Regions from separate parts of the Kribbella sp. NPDC004138 genome, predicted to be linked through region 1. Evidence: riboswitches for the same ligand, from Rfam matches in the RefSeq annotation. Region 1 holds a riboswitch; each other region holds the start of a gene.

Region 1 (3,270 bases):
CACGAGCTTCGAGGTGGTCGGCCTGGAGGAGCTCGGCCGGCCGCGGATCGACGTGACGATCCGGATCTCCGGCTTCTTCCGGGACGCCTTCCCGCATGTCGTCGCGCTGCTCGACGAGGCGGTCCGTACGGTCGCCGCCCTCGACGAGTCGCCGGCGGACAACTTCCTCAAGGCGCACGTGGACACCGATGTTGCGGCGGGCAACGACGTACGGCAGGCGACGGCCCGCGTGTTCGGCTCCAAGCCCGGGTCGTACGGCGCCGGCCTGCTGCCGCTCGTCGACGCCCGGAACTGGCGCACCGACGCCGAGCTGGCCGAGGTTTACGCGGTGTGGGGCGGGTACGCGTACGGCAAGGACCTGGACGGCGCCGAGGCCCGCGGCTCGATGGAGCGCGCGTACGCCCGGATCCAGGTGGCGGCGAAGAACGCGGACACCCGCGAGCACGACATCATGGACTCCGACGACTACTTCCAGTACCACGGCGGCATGGTCGCGATGGTCCGGCACCTCACCGGCGCCAACCCGAAGGCGTACGTCGGCGACTCCGCGGTCCCCGCGCAGGTGAAGACCCGGACGCTCGAGGAGGAGGCCAAGCGGGTCTTCCGGGCCCGCGTGGTGAACCCGCGGTGGATGGCCGCGATGCGGCGGCACGGGTACAAGGGCGCGTTCGAGATGGCCGCGACGGTCGACTACCTGTTCGGGTACGACGCGACCGCGGGTGTGGTCGACGACTGGATGTACGAGTCGCTGACCACGCAGTACGTCGCCGATCCGGAGATGGCCGAGTTCTTCCGGACGTCGAACCCGTGGGCGCGGCACGGCATCGCGGAGCGCCTCCTCGAGGCCGCCCAGCGCGGCCTGTGGGCGGAGCCGTCGGCGGAAGCGCTCGAGACGCTACGCAACGCAGTCCTTGAGACGGAAGGTGACATCGAGGACCGCGCCTGATTGGGTAGGGACATGCCGCGAGTCCTGATCACGAACGACGACGGTTACCGCGCTCCAGGCATCCGGGCGCTCGCGCCGGCGATCGCCGAGCTCGGGTACGACGTACTCGTGGTGGCCCCGATGCTCGACGAGAGCGGCGTCGGATCGGCCCGCGCGGGGATGGTCGGGCGGCCGGTCCGGACCGCATCCGACGTGGAGAACGGCGTCACGTTCATCGGCATCGAGGGCACTCCGGCGCAGGCGGTGACGATGGCGCAGGCCGGTTCGTTCGGGCCGACGCCGGACCTGGTGCTGTCGGGCATCAACCGCGGGCTGAACATCGGCGTGTCGATTTTCCACTCGGGCACCGTCGCGGCGGCGCTGACCGCGGCCGAGACCGGTACGTCGGCGGTCGCCGTCAGCATCGACTCCGAGAACCCGGCGCACTGGCCGACCGCGGCGACGATCGCCGGTGAGGCGCTCGGGTGGATCGCGGACGAGCCGGGCGGGACGGTGCTGACGATCAACGTCCCGGACCGCCCGCTGGAACAGCTGGCCGGCGTCCGGCACGCGTCGCTGGCCGTGCCCCGGCGTACCCGGCTGGTCGGTGCGACCGCTCCGACGGGCGAGCCGATGATCGTCGTCGAGCGCACCCAGGCCACCCCGGTCCCGGGCACCGACGAGGCGTTCCTCGCCGACGGTTTCGTCACCGTCACACCGATCGTCGGCATCCGCGAGGTCAGGGACGACGCAGCCGCGACAGCGCTCGCCAAACGCCTGACCCGCTGAAGCCGTACGTGGTGAGGACCACGTGACCGGGGTGCGTTGTGGGGCGCGCGGGTGTGCCATGATCGGGCCGACGAGTGTGGAGGAACACCGGTGACCAGCGTGCTGGGAGTCCGGGGCGGTCCCGCCACTGTGACCAGGGTCTGATCCCTGGAAGCCAGGACATCCGCGGTCGTCCGCCGGGCTGCCGGCGTACCAGTGCCGTAGCGGGCGTGGACACCCGCTCGACGAAAGGGATCCACCGCCGATGCGGTCCGTGCGTTCGACCAGCTTCCCGTTCACCGCGATCGTCGGGATGGACGATCTCCAGCTCGCGCTGATCCTGGCGGCGATCTCGCCGGCCATCGGCGGGGTGCTGATCCGCGGCGAGAAGGGGACGGCGAAGTCGACCGCCGTCCGCGCTCTCACCGAGGTCCTGCCGCCCGTGGACGTCGTCGCCGGCTGCCGGTTCTCGTGCGATCCCGACCACCCGGATCCCGCCTGCCCGGACGGTCCGCACACCGGGGAGCGGTCCGTGCGGGCAGCGCGGCTGGTCGAGCTGCCGGTCGGCGCGACCGAGGACCGGGTGCTGGGCTCGCTGCACCTGGAGAAGGCGCTCGCCGAGGGCGTCACCGCGTACGAGCCCGGGCTGCTCGCCGCGGCGCATCGCGGACTGCTGTACGTCGACGAGGTCAACCTGCTCCACGATCACCTGGTCGACGTACTCCTGGACGCCGCCGCGATGGGGCGGGCGACGGTCGAGCGCGACGGCGTCTCGGTCACGCACCCGGCGCGGTTCGTGCTCGTCGGCACGATGAACCCGGAGGAGGGCGAGCTGCGGCCGCAGCTCCTCGACCGGTTCGGGCTGACCGTCGACGTGGTCGCCAGCCGGGATCCCGCCGTCCGCGTGGAGGTGATGCGCGCGCGGCTCACCTACGAGGCGGACCCGGAGACTTTCACGGCCCGGCACGACGGCCCGCAGCGGGAACTGGCCGAGCGGATCGTGAAGGCGCGCGACCTGCTGCCCGAGGTGATCCTCACCGACTCCGCGCTCCGCCAGATCGCCGAGATCTGCGCGTCGTTCGACGTCGACGGGATGCGCGCCGACCTGGTCACCGCCCGCACCGCGGTCGCCCACGCCGCGTGGTCCGGCCGCACCGTCGTCGAGGTCGACGACGTCCGCGCCGCCGCCAAACTCGCCCTGCCGCACCGCCGCCGCCGGAACCCCTTCGACGCCCCCGGCCTGGACGACCAGCAGCTGGAAGAGGCCATCAACAACAGCACCCCACCCACCGACCCCGACGACGACCCACCCCACCCGGACGACCCGGGTCCGGGCGGACAGGGTTCGGACGGTTGCCAGGACGGCGTGAGTCCTTCCGACCAGGGTGACCCGGCGAACCGGTCGGCCGAGGTGGACTCGGATCACCTCCGTGACGGCACGCCTTCGGGCGCATCTTCGGATGGCGACGAGGCGGTCGCGGGTTCCGCACCGAGTGGCGAGGTTGTGGGCGCCTCCGAGCCCTACAAGGCCCGTCTGCTGAGCGTGCAGAGCGCCGGCGCCGGGGTCGCCGGCCGGC
Region 2 (3,270 bases), on a different contig from region 1:
CGAACACACCAGTTGGCGGCTCGTCTTCCTGGCCGTCCCGGTGATCGCGGTCCCGGCCGCACTCGTGATGCGTCCCGGCCTGGCCCGCGGCAGCGCGTACGACGTACGGCAGGGGAAGCTGTGGGACAAGCGGGCGCTGTGGGCGATCGCGGCCGCGGTCGGTGTCGGCCTGCTGCACTACGGCGGGCAGCAGCGTGGCGCCGTACAGCTGGCACTGCTGGCGATCGGTCTGGCCGGGGTGATCGCGTTCGGTCCGCGGCTGCTGCCGTCCGGGACCTTCGCCTTCGGGCGCGGGCTGCCGTCGGTGATCGCGCTGCGCGGTCTCGTCGCGGCGGCCGGGTTCGGCGCCGAGGTGTTCCTGCCGTTGATGCTCACCCGCGAACGCGGCCTGTCGCCGGCGCTCGCCGGACTCGTCCTGACGGTCAGCGCGCTGAGCTGGAGCGCTGCGTCGTGGTACCGCGGCCGGCCGAACCAGCCGTTCTCACACGCGGTCTTCCTGCAGGCGGGCATGCTCGCGATCCTGCTCGGCATCGTGACCGCGGCGCTGACGCTCGACCCGCACGTACCGGTGCTGGTCGGCATCCTCGGCTGGAGCCTGACCGGCCTCGGGATGGGGACCGTGTTCCCGACGCTGTCCGTGCTGGTGCTGGAGTACTCCGAGCGCGACGAGCAGGGCGCCAACAGCTCGGCCCTGCAGCTCAGCGACTCGTTGTCGACCGCAACGATCCTCGCGATCGGCGGGTCGTTGTTCGCGGCGCTGGAGCCACATTCCGCGATGACGGCGTACCTGGTCGCATTCGGTCTCCCGGCGCTGCTCGCACTGCTCGGCGTCCCGGCAGGACGGCGTACGGCTATTCCTTCGAGCCGGTGACCGCGATGCTGGCGCCGAGGCCGATGATCATCAGGCCGCCGGTGCCGCCGACGAGCTCGAGCCGGCGCGGCGACCGCGCGAACCACTCCCGCGCCGTACCGGCCACGAACGCCCAGACACTGTCCGAGCAGAGCGCGATCAGGATGAAGATCGTGCCGAGCACCAGGATCTGAGCCCACGCCGGCGCAGCCGCGCCCTTGTCCACGAACTGCGGCAGCACCGCCGCGAAGAACACCGCCGTCTTTGCGTTCGTCACCCCGACCAGGAACCCCTGCCGGATCGTCCGACGCGTCGTGCTCGGCTTCGCCGTACCCCGCATCGCCTCGACCAGCGACTTCCGCGACCGGAACGCCTGCACGCCGAGATAGATCAGGTACGCCGCACCCGCCAGCTTCACCACCGTGAGCGCGACCGCGCTCGCCGCAATCAACGTCCCCAGCCCGAGCGACACCGCCCCGAGCAGAATCGCGGCGCCGAGCGTGTTCCCCACCATCGTCAACACGGCTTCCCGCCGCCCGACCGCCAAGGCGCGACCGACGATGAACAGCACACTGGGGCCCGGCACGACGATGATGATCAGCGCGGTGATCGCAAACGCGACCAGATGATGAGCGGACGGCATGCCGCTCAGGATAAGCCGCCCCACCCGCACTCCGCAGGTGCTTACTTCGTCACGGGGCCCCTCAGCGCACTTGCTTCGCGCGCTCCGACCCGCCCCGCTTGGCGCGGGTGTCGAGTCGGCTTCTGGCTGGTCGCGGCCTTCGACCCCGAGTCGTGGCGTTTGGCTCCCGGGCCCTGCGCCGAGTCGTGGATATCGGTCCGTTCTCACCGCCAATCTCCACGACTCGACGACCCCGGCCGGAACGCGTGGCTGGTCGTACCTGCGCCGCGTGGCCCCGGGGTGCGCAGGTGGGATTGGTCACCGGCGCGCCGGGGTGCGTTGACCGGGGGTTGGTGGGGACCTTACGGTTCGAGGGTCAACCTGCGGTGCCATGAGGGAAGCCGGTGCGAATCCGGCGCGGCCGCGCCACTGTGATCGAGTTTCGGCTCGTAAGTCAGGACGCTCGGGCATCGCAGCCTTTCGAAGGGGACGCGCACTTCCCCAGGAGGTTCAGTTCAGATGGCAGCTCCTGCCCGCTCGGTCGCCGTACCGGCTCTTTCTCCCAGGCTCCTCGCCGTCGCGCTGCTCAGCGTCGGCCTGATGTTGCTGCTCGCGTATCTGGTCGGGTTCGACCAGGGTGCGGTGTCTCGTTCGGGGATGTTCCTGCACGAGCTGATGCACGACGGTCGGCATCTGCTCGGCGTGCCCTGCCACTAGATCAGATGCGCACCTTCGGACAGCTCCTGGTGCGCGGACTGATCGTCGGACTCTTCGCCGGCCTGCTGGCCGGATCGTTCGCCTACGCGCTGGGCGAGTCGCGTGTCGACGCGGCGATCGCGATCGAAGAGGCCGGTGCCGCGCACTCCCATGACCATGACCAGGCCCATGAGCACGGCGACGACCACGGGGAAGAACCGCTGGTCAGCCGCGAAGGCCAGAAGGCCGGTCTGTTCCTCGCGACCAGCTTGTACGGCGTGGCGCTCGGCGGTCTGTTCGCCGTCGCGTACACGCTGCTGCGCCGCAAGCTCGGCACCGGCAACGACGCGTACGCCGCGCTCGGACTCGCCGCGGCCGGTTTCGTCGGCGTCGTACTGGTCCCGTTCCTCAAGTACCCGCCGAACCCGCCCGCGGTCGGTGATCCGGAGACGATCACCAAGCGGACCGTCACGTATCTGCTGACGCTGGTGATCGGCCTGCTGGCGGTCTGGGCCGGTGTCGCGCTGTCCCGGTGGGCGGCGCGGTACGGCGAGGTCGCCCGGCTCGCGGGCGGTGTCGCCGGGCTGGTCGTCACCGTCGTGGCGGCGTACCTGATTCTGCCGCGGATCAACGAGGTTCCGGAGTCGTTCCCCGCTACGCTGCTGTGGCAGTTCCGGTTCGCCTCGCTCGGTACGCAGGCGACGCTGTGGCTCCTGCTCGGACTCGGGTATGCGGTCGCGGTGGACCGCCGGCCGGCCCGAGAAAAGGTAGCGATGTGACGGGGTTGACCTTGGTCGCGCACGCCTTGACGCCTGCGCTGCGTGGACTCGTGCTCGGTGGTGACGCCGAGCCGGATCGGGCGAGTGTCGAGACGGCGCGCGAGTTGAAAGTGGCCGCGGATGCGGCGTACGCCGGTCCGGAGCGGGCCGCCGTACGCACGGCGGCGGCGCTCGGGCTCGACCCGGTGGTGGAGCCGGCGTTGCGCGATCGCGAATACGGCGACTGGGCCGGACGCGGGCTGGAGGAATTGCTCGCGTCCGATCCGTCGGGCGTTGCGGCGTGGCTGGATCGGCCGCACACCGCGACACCGAACGGCGAAACC
Region 3 (3,270 bases), on a different contig from region 1:
CGAGTCGGTTCAGGCCGGCGACAAGCTCGAGGTCGAGCACCTGCTCGAGGCGCATCGCCGGCTGATGGCGCACTCGCCGACCCCGGAGTACGGCGGCGAGATCCGCTACCTGCAGAACTGGATAGGCGGCCGCTCCCCCGCCGAGGCCTACTACGTGCCGCCGCCGGCCCAGCTGATCCCGGACCTGCTCGCGGATCTGATGACGTTCGTGCGCGAGTCAGCGCTGCCGGTGCTGGCCAAGACCGCGATCGCGCACGCGCAGTTCGAGACGATCCACCCCTTCGCCGACGGCAACGGCCGCACCGGCCGTGCGCTGATCCACCTGATCCTCCGCGCCGACGGGCTGGTCACGCGCACCGTGCCGCCGGTCTCGCTCGCACTCGCCACCCACGCCGCGGAGTACGTCGACACTCTGACCGCATTCCGGTACGTCGGACGCGCGACGACCGCGAAGGCCCGCGCGGCCGCGAACCCGTGGTTGCGGATGTTCGCGACCGCCTGCACGCACGCGACCGCCGAGGCCGCGCGCTTCGAGCAGACCGCCGCCGACCTGAAAGCTGCCTGGCGGGAGCGCGCGGACCCGGTGCGGGCCGGCTCCGCGGCCGAGCTGCTGATCGAGGCGCTGCCGGCCGCGCCGGTCCTCACCCTCGCCGCCGCGGCTCAGCTCATCGACCGCTCGCAACAGGCCGCGAACCAGGGCCTGGCCCGGCTGGTCGAGGCGGGCATCCTGCGCGAGATCACGGACGGGCGCCGCAACCGCGTCTACGAGGCGCCGGAGCTGATCGACGCCTTCACGCTGCTGGAGCGCCGGTTCGCGAGCCCGGCCGCGGACACCCGGGTCGAGCCGCCTAGCAGACCGGTCCCGTCGAGGCCACGACCGACACACTAGGTGGTTTGACTTTCCGGTCGCGATCGAGCAAGAATTCGAACACATGTTCGATCGTACAGGGGAGTTGTGATGCCGGAGGCGTTCGACTGGGACATCCTGCACCGGCCGTCGGCGATGGCGATGGTCCGCGGACAACTCGGCTTCAGCTGGATGGTGCTGTCCGGACGACTCGCCCAACTGACCGACGAGCAGTACTTCTGGCGACCGAGCAGCGAAGCGCTCACCGTCGTCCGGCGGCACTATGCCGGGCAGTTCCGCGCGCTCGGCTCCGGCGAGTGGGTCGCGCAGTGGCCCGCCGAGCCGGACCATCGCGGGCCACGCACGATCGCGTGGCTGATCGCGCACCTGACCGAGATGTTCTTCGAGCGCTGGGAGTGGACGTTCGGCGAGAGCCGGCAGGGGCGTGACGACATCACCCTGCACGGCAACGCCCAAGACGCGGTGGCCTGGCTGACCCACTGGGTCGAGGCCTGGCAGGACGCGATCGCCGCCCTGGACGAGGACGAGGCGATGACGGTCGGCCTGAGCCAGGCGAACGAACTGGACGCCTCCGAGCCGTTCGGCCACGTCATCCTCCGGCTGAACCGTGAGCTGATCCATCACGGCTCCGAGATCATGACTCTGCAGGACCTCTACGCGGTCGCGGCGTGAGGACCACAACATGTGCGACACGCGGCATGGCGCTACCACAAGATCTAGGAGACTCCGCCTAGCATCACTACTGCTGGTGGTTCGGGGCGATCCACACCACAAGATGTTGATCGTCCCGGGGCAACAGGGGAATCCGGTGCAACTCCGGAGCTGCCCCGCAACGGTGAGCGGACACGCTGTCGAACGGTGCCCGCGAGTCCGGATACCTGCCACCGGCGCGTGCACCGCCGGTGCACGCGGTCCGAGATCTCGCGGGTGGATCGCAGGGCGTGACGGCGGTGTTCCCGGCCGGTGCCGCCGGTCCCGTCGTGCGTCCGCTCGCGTGGTCCCGGGTCTCCGAACTCTCCTGGAGCACACACCTGTGACCATTGCTTCCTCATCGGCTGCGGCCACCGCAGACCTCCGGACGGAGCTCACCGTCGTCCGCCGCGACGGCAGCAGCACACCGTTCGACGCCACCAAGATCTCCGTCGCCATGACCAAGGCCTTCCTCGCCGTCGAGGGCTCCGAGGCCGGCGGCACGCACCGGGTCCGCGATCTGGTGACCGACCTGACCGGCCGGGTCGTCACCGCCCTGACCAGCCGCGGCGCCAGCGCCCGCAGCGTGCAGGTCGAAGACATCCAGGACCAGGTCGAGCTGGCGCTGATGCGCGCCGGCGAGCACCAGGTCGCCCGCGCCTACGTCCTGTATCGCGAGGAGCGGACCAAGGCGCGCACTCCCGCCGACGCGGCGGGTGTCACCGAGCCTCCGCCGCTCACCGTCCGTGCGGCCGACGGCAGCCGGGCGACGCTCGACGTCGACCGGCTCCGGGTGGTCGTCGCCGAGGCCGCCGCCGGACTCGACGCCGTCGACCCCGAGAAGATCCTGAACGAGACGCTCGGCGCCTGCTACGACGGCATCGCCGAGCACGAGGTCGAGCTCGCCCTCGTCATGGCCGCCCGGGCGTCTGTCGAGACCGAGCCGCAGTACAGCTACGCCGCGTCCCGCCTGCTGCTGGACCAGATCCGCCGCGAGGCGCTCGGCCGTGTCCACGGCGAGCCCCGTCAGGCCAGCCAAGCCGACATGACCGCCGCGTACGCCGACTACTTCCCGCGCTACATCCAGGTCGGCATCGACGCCGGGCAGCTCGACCCCGAGCTCGGCCGCTTCGACCTTGCCCGGCTCGCGGCGGCGATCAAGCCCGACGCCGATCTGAACTTCACCTTCCTCAGTCTGCAGACCCTGTACGACCGCTACCTGCTGCACCTCGGCAAAGTGCGCTACGAGTTGCCGCAGGCGTTCTTCCTCCGGGTCGCGATGGGGATGGCGCTGCGCGAGGACGACCGCGACGCACGGGCGATCGAGTTCTACGAACTGCTCAGCTCGTTCCGCTTCATGTCCTCGACGCCGACCCTGTTCAACTCCGGCACCACGCGGCCCCAGTTGTCGTCCTGCTTCCTCACCACCGTTGACGACGACCTGTCCGGCATCTTCACCGGCATCCGCAACAACGCCCTCCTCGCCAAGTACTCCGGCGGCCTCGGCAACGACTGGACGCCGGTCCGCGGCATCGGCGCCCACATCCGCGGCACCAACGGCGAGTCCCAAGGCGTCGTCCCCTTCCTGAAGGTCGCGAACGACACCGCTGTCGCGGTAAATCAGTGCTTCGCGCCTGACACGCTCGTCTACACCGCGGGCGGCGCGACAGCGATCCGCGACGTCAAGGTCGGCGACCTCGTCCTCGGTGCCA

The links. Region 1 has a riboswitch for cobalamin ahead of ACWEOO_RS09095 (putative cobaltochelatase). Riboswitches for the same ligand answer to the same signal wherever they lie in the genome.
Region 2: another riboswitch for cobalamin. It lies ahead of ACWEOO_RS23835 (CbtB domain-containing protein); the one in region 1 lies ahead of ACWEOO_RS09095 (putative cobaltochelatase).
Region 3: another riboswitch for cobalamin. It lies ahead of ACWEOO_RS11825 (ribonucleoside-diphosphate reductase subunit alpha); the one in region 1 lies ahead of ACWEOO_RS09095 (putative cobaltochelatase).

Annotation. Positions count from the first base shown of each region.
Region 1 covers NZ_JBSGFZ010000005.1:255,654-258,923, reverse strand. The annotation lists gene cobN (cobaltochelatase subunit CobN) at 1-946, shown strand, start outside; gene surE (5'/3'-nucleotidase SurE) at 959-1,714, shown strand; cobalamin riboswitch at 1,772-1,899, shown strand; gene ACWEOO_RS09095 (putative cobaltochelatase) at 1,959-3,270, shown strand, end outside.
Region 2 covers NZ_JBSGFZ010000017.1:57,203-60,472, forward strand. The annotation lists gene ACWEOO_RS23825 (MFS transporter) at 1-871, shown strand, start outside; gene ACWEOO_RS23830 (LysE family translocator) at 852-1,493, opposite strand; adenosylcobalamin (AdoCbl) riboswitch at 1,855-1,947, shown strand; gene ACWEOO_RS23835 (CbtB domain-containing protein) at 1,992-2,189, shown strand; gene ACWEOO_RS23840 (CbtA family protein) at 2,195-2,947, shown strand; gene ACWEOO_RS23845 (histidine phosphatase family protein) at 2,944-3,270, shown strand, end outside.
Region 3 covers NZ_JBSGFZ010000007.1:132,824-136,093, reverse strand. The annotation lists gene ACWEOO_RS11835 (Fic family protein) at 1-889, shown strand, start outside; gene ACWEOO_RS11830 (DinB family protein) at 959-1,540, shown strand; cobalamin riboswitch at 1,601-1,768, shown strand; gene ACWEOO_RS11825 (ribonucleoside-diphosphate reductase subunit alpha) at 1,902-3,270, shown strand, end outside.